Regions from separate parts of the Actinomadura rubteroloni genome, predicted to be linked through region 2. Evidence: predicted binding sites of a transcription regulator. Region 2 holds the regulator's gene; the other holds the start of a gene.

Region 1 (7,674 bases), on a different contig from region 2:
CCGCCGCTCGAACCGCGGTCCACGCACCACGCGGTCGTGGACTTCGAGCTGCACGCCACGAGCGTCAGGGACAGGGCGCTCACCATGCCGATCTTCACGGCGCGGGAGCTGAGCCTGCGGGCCGGGTCCTGTTCAGGGGGCAACGGACGTTCCTTACTGCGAGGGGACGTGGTCCCTTCGACGGGGCCGGACCCCGTTCCGGTTCACTCCGGTACGGGCAGATGAGCGTACAGATCCATCGGATCGACCGTCTCCGGCAGATCGCTGACCTGGCCGTCGCCGACCTCCACGACCCGCCACGCACCGTCCCGGCGCTGCGCCAGGTCGGTGGTGATGAACCGGCAGCCGAGCGCCCGGACGGCGGGCGCCACGTCCATCAGGTCCGGCTCGGGTTCGACTCCGGGACTGTCGGGATGCGGCCCCACGAGCACGGGCTCGCCGTCCACCCACCACACGCGCGACTCGCCCGCCCCGTCGAACTCCTCGAACTCGCGCACGACGACGCCGCCCGCGAGGAACTCGTCCTGCAGCGCGACCATCTCGGCCACCACCGCGCGCAGCGCCGCGGCGTCCTTCACCTCCGGGACGAAGCAGGCCGCCTCCCATTCGTGCTTGCGGGACTTGACGTAGTCCTTCACGACCGCCGGCCCGGGGCGCAGGGGACGCACCAGGTCCGTCAGGTCGCCGACGTCGCCGCCGGGGGACAGCGGACGCCACACGCTGGCCGGGGTGATGCCCGCGAACGTGTCGTGCCAGCCCGGCAGCTCGTGCGCGCGCCGGTAGTCGTCGGGGTGGGTGAGCAGGGTCGTCCCGCGTCCGCGCAGGGCCTCGGCCAGGGCGGCGTACGCGTCGCCCGTCAGCATCCAGCCTCGGTACCAGGCCGGACCGAGGTCGCGCGGCACCGCGCGGACGGCGGCCGTGGCGTCGCCCCGGACGAGCGCGTCGTGGTCGATGAGGGCGATCTCGCCGTAGTGGTCCCGGACGGCGCCGGCCTCGCGGGCGAAGTGCCGGTCGACGAGCCGGGGGCGGAGCGGATCGCCGCAGAAGAGGACGGTCAGCGTCATGTTTCGGAACCCTCCGGGGACCGCGCAGGACTGCGCCAGCGTACGGCGTCGGACCGCCTGATGCACGGAGATTCCCGGGTGAATCAGTACACGCGGCCATGATCGAACGAATGTTCGGTACGCTGGTCGCGGCGCGCGACGTTATCCACAACCGCCCCGCCGACTCGAAACTGTCGGCGGCTCCTCGTAACGTCGCCTCCGACACCGCCGCCACGGGCGGGGCGAGAGCCACCGGGCCGGCGACAGCAACAGACGAAGGGGCAGACATGGCAGCGAACGACCGGGAGAAGGCTCTCGAAACCGCCCTCGCCCAGATCGAGCGGCAGTTCGGCAAGGGCTCGGTCATGCGGATGGGCCAGGAGACGCGCGCCCCGGTGGAGGTCATCCCGACCGGCGCGATCTCCCTCGACATCGCGCTCGGCATCGGCGGCCTGCCGCGCGGGCGCGTGGTGGAGGTCTACGGGCCGGAGGGCTCCGGCAAGACGTCCATCGCCCTGCACGCGGTCGCGAGCGTCCAGCGCAAGGGCGGCATCGCGGCGTTCGTGGACGCCGAGCACGCCCTGGACCCCGAGTACGCCGGCAAGCTCGGCGTCGACATCGACGCCCTGCTGGTCTCCCAGCCCGACACGGGCGAGCAGGCGCTGGAGATCACGGACATGCTGATCCGCTCCGGCTCGATCGACATCGTCGTCATCGACTCGGTCGCGGCGCTCGTCCCCCGCGCCGAGATCGAGGGCGAGATGGGCGACAGCCACGTCGGCCTCCAGGCCCGGCTGATGTCGCAGGCGCTCCGCAAGCTGACCGGCGCGATCAACCAGACCCGCACCACCGTGATCTTCATCAACCAGCTCCGCGAGAAGGTCGGCGTGATGTTCGGCTCGCCCGAGACCACGACCGGCGGCAAGGCGCTGAAGTTCTACGCCTCCGTCCGGCTGGACGTGCGCCGCATCGAGACGCTCAAGGACGGCACCGAGGCGGTCGGCAACCGCGTCCGGGTGAAGGTCGTGAAGAACAAGATGGCGCCGCCGTTCCGGGTCGCCGACTTCGACCTGCTCTACGGCCAGGGCATCTCCCGCGAGGGCGGCCTGATCGACCTCGGCGTCGAGCACGGCTTCGTCCGCAAGTCGGGCGCCTGGTACACCTGCGACGGCGACCAGCTCGGCCAGGGCAAGGAGAACGCCCGCAACTTCCTGAAGGCCAACCCGGACATGGCCGACGGGATCGAGAAGCGGATCAAGGAGAAGCTGGGCATCGGGCCCAAGGTCGACAAGGAGGCGGCGGAGACCACCGAGGCCGCCAAGCCGGTCGACGCCCCGGCCGTCCCGGCGCCCGCCACGGGCCGCAAGGGCCGCACCGCCAAGGCCGCCCCGGCTGCCACGGCCGCCCCTGCGGCCACGGCTGCCCCGGCCGAATCCTGACGCCCGATCCGCCGAGAAGGGTGACGTCCGACGGTCGGCTGAGCGATGATCCCTGATGCGGGGCGGCGGCGCCCTTCCCGGTCCCGCCTCGGCGGCGGCCGGACCTTCCCCGATGGCGCCGCCGCTCACGACGTCCCCGGGACACGCCCATGACGACCGACGAACCACCCGTCCCCGACGACCCGACCCGCAAGGTCCGGCTCACCGAGAACGCGTCCGCAACGAACACGGGCTCGGAACCGCCGGACGCGGCGGACGCACGTTCGCAGGACCCGAGCTACGGGGACACAGAGGACGCGGGGGACGCGGAGGGCGCGGGGGACACGGTCGCGGAATGGAGCCCGGCGGGCGGAAGCCCGTTCGCCGATCTCGGTCGCGGCCCGCGCCCCGTGGAGAACCCGTTCGGCCATCTGGCGCCTCCGTCGCGTCCGGGGGCGGGCGGCGAGTCGCCCTTCGCGCATCTGGCGAAGCCAGCCGGTGAACGTCCGGACCCGTCCGCGAGTCCGTTCGCGCACCTGACCGGCGCGGGCGGGACGACCGCACCCGAAGGGGACGGGTCATCCGCGCCCCCGGAGACGGACGCCGAGGCGTCGTCTCCCGTGGCGCCCGGCACGGCGGCGGACCGGGCGGGCGGGGGGCCGTTCGAGCATCTCCGGTCCGCGGAGGAAGAAGCCCGGCGGCGCGGCGGCCCGGACAATCCGTTCGGTCATCTGGCGCCGCGCGGCGGCGCCTCATTCGGCACGGGCGCACGCACGCGCCGCAGCGGAACACAGAAGCGTTCAGGAGAACGGCGCACATCGTCCGCGCGGCGGAACGCCGGGGACGACGACCGGACGCGAGGCCCGGCCGGAAGCGAGACCGGTGACCCGGACGAGTCGAGGGGCCGCCCCGAAGCCGCTGGCCACGTCGAACCCGAACGCCGAACTCCGCCCACGGACCGTCCCGACGGCGAGCCCCAAGACCAGAACGAGCGCACGCCCCCACGCGCCGCCGGACGCCAGCGCGCCCCAAGCCCACAGCGCGCTACCGCGTCCCAGAGCGCCGCTGAAACGCGTCACGACACTGAGCCGCCGGACGATCCCGGATCGCAGAGCGATACCGGTCCACAGCGCGATGCCGGGTCGCAGGGCGCCGCTGGGACGGGCCGCGACGCTGAGCCGTCGGGCGGTGCCGGGGCGCAGAGCGATGCCGGGTCGCGGGGTGGTGCGGGGGGTCGCGGTGGTGCCGGGCGTCGGCGTGGTGCTGGGGGTCGGCGTGGTGGCGGGTGGGATGGCGACGCGTCTTCGCGTGAGAGTGAGCGGCAGGGTGGGAGTGATGCTGAGGGTCGGGGGGCGGCGCGGGCTAAGCCGGCTGATCCGGAGGCTCGGGCGCGTGAGATCTGTTTGCGGTTGCTCGCTGCCGCGCCGCGTACCCGTGCGCAGCTTGCCGACGCGTTGCGGCGCAAGGACGTCGAGGACGACGTGGCCGAGGGTGTTCTCGGGCGGTTCACCGATGTCGGGCTGATCGACGACAAGGCGTTCGCGCAGGCGTGGGTGCGCTCGCGGCACGCGGGGCGGGGGCTCGCCCGCCGGGCGCTGGCGGCGGAGCTGAGGCGGCGCGGCGTCGACTCCGAGACCGTCGGGGAGGCCGTCGAGGAGCTGGATCCGGACGAGGAGGCGCGCACGGCCCGTGCCCTGGTCGACCGCAAGCTCAGGACGACCCGCGACGTCGACCCCGTGAAGCGCACCCGGCGTCTCGTCGGGATGCTCGCCCGCAAGGGGTATCCGCCGGGGACGGCCTACCGCGTCGTCCGCGAGGCGCTCGAAGCCGAGGGGACGGACGTGCCCGAGGGCCTCGACCACCTCGACTGACCGCGCGCGGGAGCGCCCTCGGGTGCCTCGTCGGCGACCGGTCCGCGCCTGGGCGGAAGCGCAGGCGGACGGTGTCGGCCGGACGCGCCGGGTTCCGCTGCCGACGGCGTCCGAGGCCGGGCGTCGCTCGCGTGCGGACTCCGCCGCCGGGGAGTGCGCTGCGTGCGGTGGGCAGGTCGGCGGTGGATCGCCGGGCCCGCGCGCGTGCGCGTGGCGGTGGCGGGGCGGCGCGTGGCCGGGGGCGACCGAAGCCGCGCGCGTGCGCGTGGCGGCCGTTCGCGCTGCGCCGCGACAAGTCCTACGTCACCGAAGCCGCGCGCGTGCGCGTGGCGGTCTGACCGGCGAGCTGCGCACTGTTCGGAGGGCGCCGGGCCCGCGCGTGTGCTCGTGGCGGGCGGTCGGCGCCGGTCCCGGGTGGGGCGGCGGGGCCGGGAGTCGATGCCCTCGGGCGTCAGCCCAGGTCCAGGGCGGGGACGTCGCGGGGCTCGAAGCCGAGCGTCTGCCCGTAGAAGGACAGCTCGGCCTCCAGGGCGGCCCGGACGGTCTCCTCGCGCTGGAAGACGTGGCTCTCGTCCGCGAACGTCAGGCGGGCATGGCGTACCTTCTTGTCGGCCAGGGCCTCGGCGAACTTCTCGGACTGGGCGGCCGGCACGACCGGGTCGTCCAGGCCGTGCAGCAGCAGGATCGGGCACGCGTTCGACTCGACGCGCTGCAGCGGCGACCGCTCGTCGTAGGCCCGCTCGAACCCCGGCAGCGGCCCGATCAGCCCGAACAGGTACTGGGACTCGAAGTCGTGCGTCGTCGCGGCGAGGTCCTTCGGGTCGCCGACGCCGGCGTAGGCGGTCGCGGCCTTGAAGACGTCGGTGGCGGTCGCGGCGGCGAGCGCCGTCCAGCCCGACCCGCGGATCGCGAGGCGGCCCGGGTCGGCGAACCCGGCGTCGGCGAGGGCGCGTGCGGCGGAGACGGCGTCCTCGACGTCCACGACGCCCCATTGGCGCCGGGTGCGCTCCCGGTAGGTGCGGCCGTGGCCGGTCGAGCCGCCGTAGTTGACGTCCACGACGCCGATGCCGCGGCTCGTGAAGTAGGCGCGGGCGAGGTCGAGCCGCCGCGACGCGCGCCGCGCCGGCCCGTCGTGCACGAACACGACGTACGGCGGACGCTCGTCCGGCGGCCCGTCGACGGCGGGGTTGGCGGGCTCGTAGACGTAGGCGTGGACGGCGCGGCCGAATGTCCCGTCGAGGCGATCCTCGCGCGGCGGGGGCAGGTAGGCCGCGTCGGGCAGCTCGTCCAGCTCGGTGCGCAGCACCTCGGCCGTCCCGGTCGCGGTGTCGACGCGGACGAGCGACGTCGCGATCCCCGGCCCGCCGCCGATCCCGACGACCGTGGTCCCCGACGCCGACAACGACATCGCCCAGTCGTCGTACCCGAGGTCGAGGTCTTCGAGGTCGAGCGTGTCGGGGTCGTACAGGCCGAGCCGCTGGTCGCCCTCGCCGTGCAGGACGGCGAGCCGCCCGTCGGCGAGCAGCGCGTACGGCATCCCGCCGAGCTGCCAGGGCGCGTCGGCGAACTCCTCCTCGGCCGGGTAGAGCGCCTGCGGCGACTCCCCGTACAGGCCGACCTGGTAGACGTTCCACCAGCCGGGCCAGTCCGACACGACGTAGAGCGCCTGGTCGCTCGCCCACACCGGCGCGAGCGCCGACTCGGTGAGGCCGCCCTTCACGGTGCGCGGCGTGACGGCCTTGCCGTCCTCGATGGCGGCGACGCGGACCTCGGTGCCGTCCCACGGCATCCGGGGGTGGCTCCACTGCACCCAGGCGAGGTGCCCGCCGCCCGGCGACGGCGTCGGCGACGCGAAGAAGTGCGGGCCGGTCACGAGTTCGCGGATCGCGCCGGGGTTCTCGGCGGCGGAACCGTCCAGCGGCACCGCGACGATCGCGCGCCGGATCCCGTCGGGCGTGTGGCCCTCGCAGACGCACCAGATCTCGGTCTCATCGGGAGACAGCACATAGTCGGCGTAGCGCAGGCCGGCCGGACGCGCCGGTTCGGGCGTCAACGGGCGCGGTTCGGCGTCGCCGGGGCCGAGCAGGCGCAACCGCTGGTCGTCCGCGTGCGAGAAGACGAGGGAATGGCCTGATTCGGAGGCGATCGGCAGATAAGAACGGCCACCGTATTCGTGGACGCGCGTGCAGGCGTTCCACGGAGCGGGCAGGAGTTCGACCGGACGGCCGTCCTCGGCCAGATGCATGACCGTGGTCCGGCCGCCCTCGGCGGGACGGGTCTCCTGCCACCACACGCGGGGACCCGAAACGGTGGGGAAACTGAGGCGCAGCCGGGCGCGGGCGACGTCGGCGGCGGAGATGGGGGAGGGCCAGGAGCCGTAGGGGAGGGTCGCACGAGCGGTCATATGCGAATGGTCCCGCATCGGGGGATCGGTTGGGGCCATGACGGGGCAGTTGACCTCCAAAAGAAACAAGCCTCGCGAGCGGGAGGGTCTCAGACTCCCGTGACGATCTCCGCACCCGTCACGCGCGTCCCGCCGAGCACGGCGGCGATCTCCCGCACGGCCGCGCGGCCCGCCCGGTTCGCCCCGATCGTGCTGGCGGACGGCCCGTACCCGAGCAGGTGGACGCGCGGGTCGGCGGCCACGCGGGTGGTGAGCGCGCCGTCCAGCGCGACGCCGCCGCCCGGCCCGCGCAGGCCGAGCGGAGCGAGGTGGTCGAGCGCGGCGCGGAACCCGGTGGCCCACAGGATCACGTCGGCGTCGAAGGCGGTGCCGTCGGCCCAGACGACGCCGTCCGGGACGACGCGCGCGAACATCGGCCGCCGGACGAGCACGCCGCGTTCGATGCCGTCGCGCACCTCGGGCGTCAGCGCGAGCCCGGTCGCGCCGACGACGCTGCCCGGCGGGAGCCCGGCGCGGACGCGTTCGGCGACGCGGCCGACCGACGCGCGGCCCGCCTCGGCGTCGAACGGCCCGTCCCGCCACACCGGCGGACGGCGGGTGACCCACGCCGTCGCGGCGGCCACGCCGGCGATCTCCAGCAGCGCCTGGACGCCGGACGCGCCGCCCCCGACGACGAGCACGCGCCGTCCGGCGAACGCGTCCGGCCCCCGGTAGTCGGCGGTGTGGAGCTGACGGCCCCGGAACGTCTCGCGGCCGGGGTAGTAGGGCCAGAACGGCCGCTCCCACGTCCCGGTCGCGTTGATCAGCGCGCGGGCGCCGTACGGGCCGTCGGACGTGCCGAGCAGCAGCCGTCCGTCCGGTTCGCTCGTGACCTGGGTGACGTCCACCGGGCGCCGGACGTCGAGGCCCGTCTCCCGCTCGTACCGGCCGAAGTACTC
Region 2 (7,674 bases):
CCCGCGCAGGTCCTCGATCTCCCGGGCGAAGTCGTCCAGGGACTCGAAGGACCGGTAGACGGACGCGAAGCGCAGGTAGGCGACCTCGTCGAGTTCGCCGAGCGGCCCGAGGATCGCCAGGCCCACCTGGTGCGAGGGGATCTCGGCCGAGCCGGTCCCCCGGAGCGCCTCCTCGACCCGCTGGCCGAGCTGGGCCAGCGCGTCCTCGCCGACGGGCCGCCCCTGGCAGGCCCGGCGCACCCCCGCGATGATCTTCTCCCGGGAGAAGGGCTCGGTGACGCCGCTGCGCTTGGCCACCATGAGGAGCACGTTCTCCTGGGTCGTGAACCGCTTGCCGCACTCCGGGCACGAGCGGCGCCGCCGGATGGCGGCCCCGTCGTCGGCGGAGCGGCTGTCGATGACCTTGGTGTCGGGGTTGCGGCAGAACGGGCAGTGCACGTGTCTTCCTCTCCCCTGACGCAAGGCCGCGTCACACGGACGTCACACGACCACAATCTGTGGTTAATGATACCGCGTCGACTACTAGATGTTGTGGTCAACCGTAGGGCGCCGACGCACGCTACGCAACTCTGACCTGGCGTCCCGCGCGTAGACCCTGATCACATCGGACCTCGCGCGCACCATTCCGGCGTGTCGCGCCGGCGCAGCAACTTACTCCCGCCGCGCGGGTCAGCGGGCGGGGACCCGCAACCTGCTCCCGGGCTGGACGATCGACCCCGACATCCCGTTGAGGTCGCGGATCCGCCGGACGGTCGCGCCCGGGTCGCCGTGCGGGTCCGCCCGGACGGCGATGTCCCAGAGCGTGTCGCGCTCGCCCACGACGACCGTCGCGGTGCGGGCGGCGTCCCGGACGGGCCGGGGCCGCGGGCTCGGCGGCGTCCCGGCGTGCAGCGCGCCGGCGACGGGCCACAGCACGGCCAGCGCGACCCCCGCCGCGAGGACGCCGACGACGATCCGTCCGCGCCGCGTCAGCCGCAGCCCCGGCCGCCCCTCCGGCCGGCTCACGGCCCGCGCCTCGGCCCGGCGCACGACGCGGGGCGCCACGAACGCCGGGACGTCCGCCAGCGGTTCGCCGCGCCCGCCGATGATCAGTCGCAGATGCCCCCGGCGGCGCGGGAACCCCCGCCGCGCGCCGTCCTCGGGAGCACCGCGCTCCTCGTGCCCGGCGACGAGGCCGCCGCCGCACACCGCCACCTGTCCCCGCTGGAGCGAATCACCCATCTCTGCCCCTCCGCGACCGGTCCGCACCCGACGTTTCGAATGCATTTTCGATCGAACGTGTGTACGATGTTCTATCGCACGGCAGTGGGGGAAGGCGAGCATCTTCTTCGAACAATTGTTTGATCATCGGTCGTGGAGGCGGTAGCGTTCCCTGGACGAGGAGTGACGGATCCGACCGCCTGGAGGCGACGAGCGATGAGCAAGGCCCGGGAGCTGCCCGACGGTTCCGGCGAGGGAAGCGGGCTGACCCAGCGGCAGCGCATGGTCCTCGAGGTCATCCGCGACTCGGTCCAGCGGCGCGGCTACCCGCCGTCGATGCGCGAGATCGGGGAGGCCGTCGGCCTGACGAGCACCTCCAGCGTGTCCCACCAGCTCCGCACCCTCCAGCGCAAGGGCTACCTGCGGCGCGACCCGAACCGTCCGCGCGCGGTCGAGGTGCGGGTGCCGGGCGCGACGCCGGTGCGCACCGCCGAGGACGTCGACGGCGCCGAGCCGGCCGGGACGCGGCCCGCGCCCGCGTACGTGCCGCTCGTCGGCCGGATCGCGGCGGGCGGCCCGATCCTCGCCGAGGAGGCCGTCGAGGACGTCTTCACGCTGCCCAAGCAGCTCGTCGGCGAGGGCACGCACTTCCTGCTCAAGGTCACCGGCGACTCGATGATCGACGCGGCCATCGCCGACGGCGACTGGGTGGTCGTCCGGCAGCAGCCGGTCGCGGAGCAGGGCGACATCGTCGCCGCGATGATCGACGGCGAGGCCACCGTGAAGACGCTGAAGCACAGGGACGGCCATATCTGGTTGATGCCGCAGAACCCGGCGTATGACCCGATTCCGGGTGACGAAGCGTCGGTTCTGGGACGTGTGGTCGCGGTTCTCCGCAAGATGTGACGGGAGAATCCTGACATACCACGGCGTTCCCGTCCGGCGGACCGAAATCTTTCCCGCATTGACAAACCGTCCAGTGCGACGGCCCCGAACGGCCCCGTGATTCCGTCCCCGAGCACGGACACGCGAAAGCCCCGCCCGGACGTCCCGGACGGGGCTTTCGCGCGTGCTCAGCGGCGCGGCACGATGTTCACGATCTTGGGCGCGCGGACGATCACCTTGGCGATCTCCGCTCCGGCCAGGGCCTCCACGACCCGCTCGGACGCCAGCGCGAGCGCCTCCAGCTCGCCCGCGTCGATGCCGGGCGCCACGTCCAGCCGGTCCCGGACCTTGCCCGCGACCTGCACGACGCACGTCACCGACTCCTGGACGAGCAGCGCCGGGTCCACCGCGGGCCAGCCGGCCGTCACGACGGGCGCGGTGCGGCCCAGCCGCTCCCACGCCTCCTCGGCCGTGTAGGGCGCGAACAGCGACAGCAGGACGGCGACGGTCTCGGCGGCCTCGCGGACGGCCGGGTCGGCGGCGCCGGGCCCGGAGTCGATCGCGCGCCGGGCGGCCGAGACCAGCTCCATCAGCCGGGCGATCGCGACGTTGAACCGGGTGGCCTCGACCAGCCCGGTGACCTCCTCGATCGTCCGGTGCGTGACGCGGCGCAGCTCGCGGTCCCCGGCGGCGGGGTCGGCGCCGGGCGCGGACGCGACCTCGGACGCGACGCGGTGCACGCGCGACAGGAACTTCGCCATGCCCTGCGGGGACACGTCGGCCCAGTCGATGTCGTCCTCGGGCGGGCCGGCGAACAGCATCGCCAGCCGGACGACGTCCACGCCGTACTCGCCGATCTGCTCGCCCAGGTCGACGCCGTTGCCCAGCGACTTGGACATCGCCTTGCCGCCGTTGACGACCTGCCCCTGGTTGAGCAACTGCTTGAACGGCTCGGTGAAGTCCACCAGGCCCATGTCGTACAGGACCTTGGTGAAGAACCGGCTGTACAGCAGGTGCAGGATCGCGTGCTCGACGCCGCCGGTGTAGCGGTCGACGGGCATCCAGCGGCGGACGGCCTCGACGTCGAACGGCCCGTCGGTGTAGTCCGGCGAGCAGTACCGGAAGTAGTACCAGGACGAGTCCACGAAGGTGTCCATCGTGTCGGAGTCGCGCTTGGCGGCGCCCCCGCACTTCGGGCAGTCGACGTTGACCCACTGCTCGGCGGCGGCCAGCGGGGACGTCCCCTTGGGCGCCAGGTCCGAGCCGCGCAGGTCGTCGGGCAGCCGCACGGGCAGCTCGTCCTCGGGGACGGGCACCTCGCCGCACGCCGGGCAGTGCACGATCGGGATCGGGCAGCCCCAGAACCGCTGCCGCGAGACCAGCCAGTCGCGCAGCCGGAAGTTGACGGCGGCGCGTCCGGTGCCGCGCTCGGCCAGCAGCTCGACCGTCCGGGCGATGGCGTCGGCCTTGCCCAGGCCGTCCACCGGCCCGGAGTTGACCAGCGTGCCCTCGCCGGGCGTGGCGACGCCGGTCGCCGCGGGGTCGGGCGCGCCGGTGTCCACGACGACGCGGACCGGCAGCCCGAACTTCAGCGCGAAGTCCAGGTCGCGCTGGTCGTGCGCGGGCACCGCCATGATCGCGCCGTGCCCGTACTCGGCCAGGACGTAGTCCGACGCCCACACCGGGATCCGCTCGCCGTTCACCGGGTTCACCGCGTACCGGCCGAGGAACACGCCGGTCTTCTCGCGCTCGGTGGACAGCCGCTCGATCTCGCTCTCGCGCGACACCTCCTCGCGGTAGGCCTCGAACGCGGCGCGCTGCTCGGGCGCGACGACCTGCTCGGCCAGCGGCGCGTCGGCCGCGACGACCATGAACGTCGCGCCGTGCAGCGTGTCCGGACGCGTCGTGTAGACGGTGACGGGCTCGGCGCGGCCCTCGATGACGAAGTCCACGTCCGCGCCGGTGGAGCGGCCGATCCAGTTGCGCTGCATCAGCAGGACGCGCTCGGGCCAGCCGCCTTCGAGCTGGTCCATGTCGTCCAGCAGCCGGTCGGCGTAGTCGGTGATCTTGAAGTACCACTGGGTCAGGACGCGCCGCTCCACCAGCGCGCCGCAGCGCTCGCAGTGGCCGCCGACGACCTGCTCGTTGGCCAGGACGGTCTGGTCGTTGGGGCACCAGTTGACCTGCCCGCCCTTGCGGTAGGCCAGCCCGCGCTCGTAGAAGCGCAGGAACAGCCACTGCGTCCAACGGTAGTACTCGGGGTCGGAGGTGTGCAGGCGCCGCGTCCAGTCGAAGGACGGGGCGTAGCGCCGGAACGACTCGGCCTGGGTCTCGATGTTGGCGTACGTCCACTCGGCGGGGTGGGAGTCGCGCTTGATCGCGGCGTTCTCGGCGGGCAGGCCGAAGGAGTCCCAGCCGATGGGGTGCAGGACGTTGTACCCGCGCTGCGTCCAGTAGCGGGCGGACACGTCCCCGATCGCGAACGCCTCGGCATGGCCCATGTGCAGGTCACCGGACGGGTAGGGGAACATGTCCAGGGCATAGCGGCGCTCGCGCGGGTCGTCCGGGCCGCCCGCCCGGTGGGGCGCGAGCCGCGCCCAGCGGTCCCGCCACTTGTCCTGGACGGCCCGCGGGTCGTACCCGTCGGCCGCCTGGTCGTTGCGCGAGGTCTCGTCGCTGCTCACGTCGCTGCTCCACTGGTTCCGGTCGTTGAGGGGCCTGCACGGACATGCCCTGACATGAAAGAACCCCTCGCACAGGAGGGGTCGCCGCGCTCGCCGGGTAGGGCTCAGCGCGGCGGTCGAAGAAGGAGGGCCGTGGTCCGCATACAACAAGACTAGCGCAGGGGCAAGGCCGTCGCGCGGTCGATAACGGCCACCGAACCGACCGGATGGTCACAACCTTGATGTCAAGCAAGCACCACATATGGCGTCGGCCGCAACTTATGTATCAGGATGAGCACTACGGTTCGTACACTCGCCAGTAGTAACCGCCTGGTGACACCACCCGGTACGAGGAGTGCCATGCTCAATCTCTCCGTCCTTCTCGAAGACGCGGCCCGCGAGACGCCCGACCGGGACGCGGTCGTCCTCGGCGACACACGGCTTTCGTACGCGCTGCTGGACACGGTCGCGAACCAGGTGGCGAACCTGCTGGCGGCGCGCGGCCTGCGGCCCGGCGACAAGATCGCCCTGGCGTCGCCCAACGTGCCGTACTTCCCGATGGTGTACTTCGGGGCGCTCAAGGCCGGGGTGGTGGTCGTGCCGCTGAACGTCCTGCTGAAGCCGCGCGAGATCGCCTACCACCTCGCCGACTCCGAGGCGAAGGCGTTCTTCTGCTTCGAGGGGACGCCGCAGCTCCCGCTCGGCGAGGCCGGGTTCGCCGGCTTCCAGGAGACCGACGCCTGCGAGCACTTCTTCCTGATGCCCGCCGACCCGACCGCGACCGCGTCCCCGATCGAGGGCGCCGAGCCGTTCCTCGCCGCGATCGGCGGGCAGCCCGGGACGTTCGAGGCCGTCCAGACCGACGCCAACGACACCGCCGTCGTCCTCTACACGAGCGGCACCACCGGGCAGCCCAAGGGCGCCGAGCTGACGCACGGCAACCTGCTGATGAACGCGATCGTCTCCGACAGCCTGTTCGAGAAGACGCTGCACGACACGCTGCTCGTCGCGCTGCCGCTTTTCCACATCTTCGGGCAGACCTGCATGATGAACGTCGGCCTGTTCCGGCGCGGGACGCTCGTCCTGCTGCCCCGGTTCGACGCCAAGCAGGCCGTCGCGCTGATGGTGAAGGAGAAGGTGAACGTCTTCGCGGGCGTCCCGACGATGTACTGGGCGCTGCTGACCGACGACACCTCCCCCGAGGACGTGGCGACGATCCGCGACAACCTGCGCGTCGCGTCGTCGGGCGGGTCGGCGCTGCCGATGGAGGTCCTCAAGGGGATCAAGGCCAAGTTCGACGTGAGCATCCTGGAGGGCTACGGGCTGTCGGAGACGTCCCCGGTCGCGTCCTTCAACCGGCCCGACCGCGAGCAGCGGCCCGGCTCGATCGGCCTGCCGATCTGGGGCGTGGAGATGAAGCTCATCGACGACGAGTGGAAGACGATCGAGGGCGAGGGCCCCGGCGAGATCGCCATCCGCGGCCACAACATCATGAAGGGCTACTACAACCGTCCCGAGGCCACCGCGGGCGCGATCCGCGACGGCTGGTTCCGCACCGGCGACGTCGCCCGCCGCGACGAGGACGGCTACTACTACATCATCGACCGCTCGAAGGACATGATCATCCGGGGCGGCTTCAACGTGTACCCGCGCGAGCTGGAGGAGGTCCTGATGACGCATCCGGACGTCTCCCTCGCCGCGGTCGTCGGCGTCCCGCACGAGTCGCACGGCGAGGAGATCAAGGCGTACGTGATCCGCACGCCCGGCGCGACCGTCACCGAGGACGAGCTGATCGCCTGGGGCAAGGAGCAGTTCGCCAACTACAAGTACCCGCGCATCGTGGAGTTCCGCGACGAGCTGCCGATGACCGCCACCGGCAAGATCCTCAAGCGCGCGCTGCGCTGATCCGCCGCGGTCCGGGGACGACGGCGCGGTCCCCGGGCCGCTCAGCCGGTGTACGGCAGCCGCTTGATGCCGTTGACGAAGGCCGACTCCAGCCGGTCCGGCGCGCCCGTGGCGCGGACGTCCGGCAGGCGCCCGAACAGCTCGCGGAACAGCACGGAGACCTCGCGGCGGGCCAGGTGCGCGCCGAGGCAGAAGTGTGGGCCGGGACCGCCGAAGCCGACATGCCCGGACGTGTCGCGCAGGATGTCGAACCGCTCGGGCTCGGGGAAGACCGACTCGTCCCGGTTCGCCGACCAGTAGTAGAGCACCAGCTTGTCGCCCGCGGCGACGTCGTGGCCGTTCAGCGTCGTGTCGCGGGTCGCGGTGCGGCGCATCCAGATCACCGGCGAGACGTACCGGACGATCTCCTCCACGGCCCCGCCGATCCGTCCCTCGAAGTCCGCCAGCAGCAGTTCCCGCTGCTCGGGATGTTGGGTGAACAGGTCCAGGCCGTGCGCGATGGCGTTGCGCGTCGTCTCGTTGCCCGCCACGACGAGCAGGATGAAGAACGAGCCCAGCTCCTGGTCGGTCAGCGACTCGCCGTCGATGTTGGCGTTGACCAGCGCGGACGTCAGGTCGTCGGCGGGCTCGGCGCGGCGGCGCGCCGCCAGGTCCTCCACGATGGCCTTGAGCGTCTGCGCCGCGTCCAGCAGCGCCACCACGATCCGGTCGGGCTCGCCGAGCGGGATGAACTCCGCGTCGTTGCCCGCCAGGATCGTGTTGGACGCCGCCAGCACCGCCGCGTGGTGCTCGGCGCCGATGCCCATGAGGTCGCAGACGATCGTCAGCGGGAGGCGGGCCGCGACGTCCGCCACGAAGTCGCCGGTGCCCTCGCCCGCCGCGACGCCGGCCACGAGCCGTGCGGCGACCTCGCGGACCTGCTCGTCGAAGCGCCGCACCATGCGCGGCGAGAACGCGCGCGACACGATCCGGCGGATCTTGGCGTGCCGGGGGTCGTCCATGCTGATCATCGAGCCGAAGT

The links. The regulator LexA, encoded in region 2, represses DNA repair genes until DNA is damaged. The targets are predictions, from matches to a motif close to TCGAACANNTGTTCGA.
Region 1: the regulator LexA is predicted to act here: its motif matches at 1,167-1,182, upstream of recA (recombinase RecA).

What each region holds. Positions count from the first base shown of each region.
Region 1 is NZ_MTBP01000002.1:754,215-761,888, reverse strand. Features, by position in the region: gene BTM25_RS15030 (hypothetical protein) at 1-143, opposite strand, end outside; gene BTM25_RS15025 (ATP-grasp domain-containing protein) at 204-1,064, opposite strand; gene recA (recombinase RecA) at 1,331-2,482, shown strand; gene BTM25_RS15015 (regulatory protein RecX) at 3,859-4,332, shown strand; gene BTM25_RS15010 (alpha/beta hydrolase family protein) at 4,784-6,736, opposite strand; gene BTM25_RS15005 (NAD(P)-binding domain-containing protein) at 6,826-7,674, opposite strand, start outside.
Region 2 is NZ_MTBP01000004.1:21,572-29,245, reverse strand. Features, by position in the region: gene nrdR (transcriptional regulator NrdR) at 1-438, opposite strand, end outside; gene BTM25_RS24385 (LysM peptidoglycan-binding domain-containing protein) at 670-1,221, opposite strand; gene lexA (transcriptional repressor LexA) at 1,417-2,106, shown strand; gene leuS (leucine--tRNA ligase) at 2,274-4,769, opposite strand; gene BTM25_RS24370 (long-chain-fatty-acid--CoA ligase) at 5,109-6,653, shown strand; gene BTM25_RS24365 (cytochrome P450) at 6,695-7,674, opposite strand, start outside.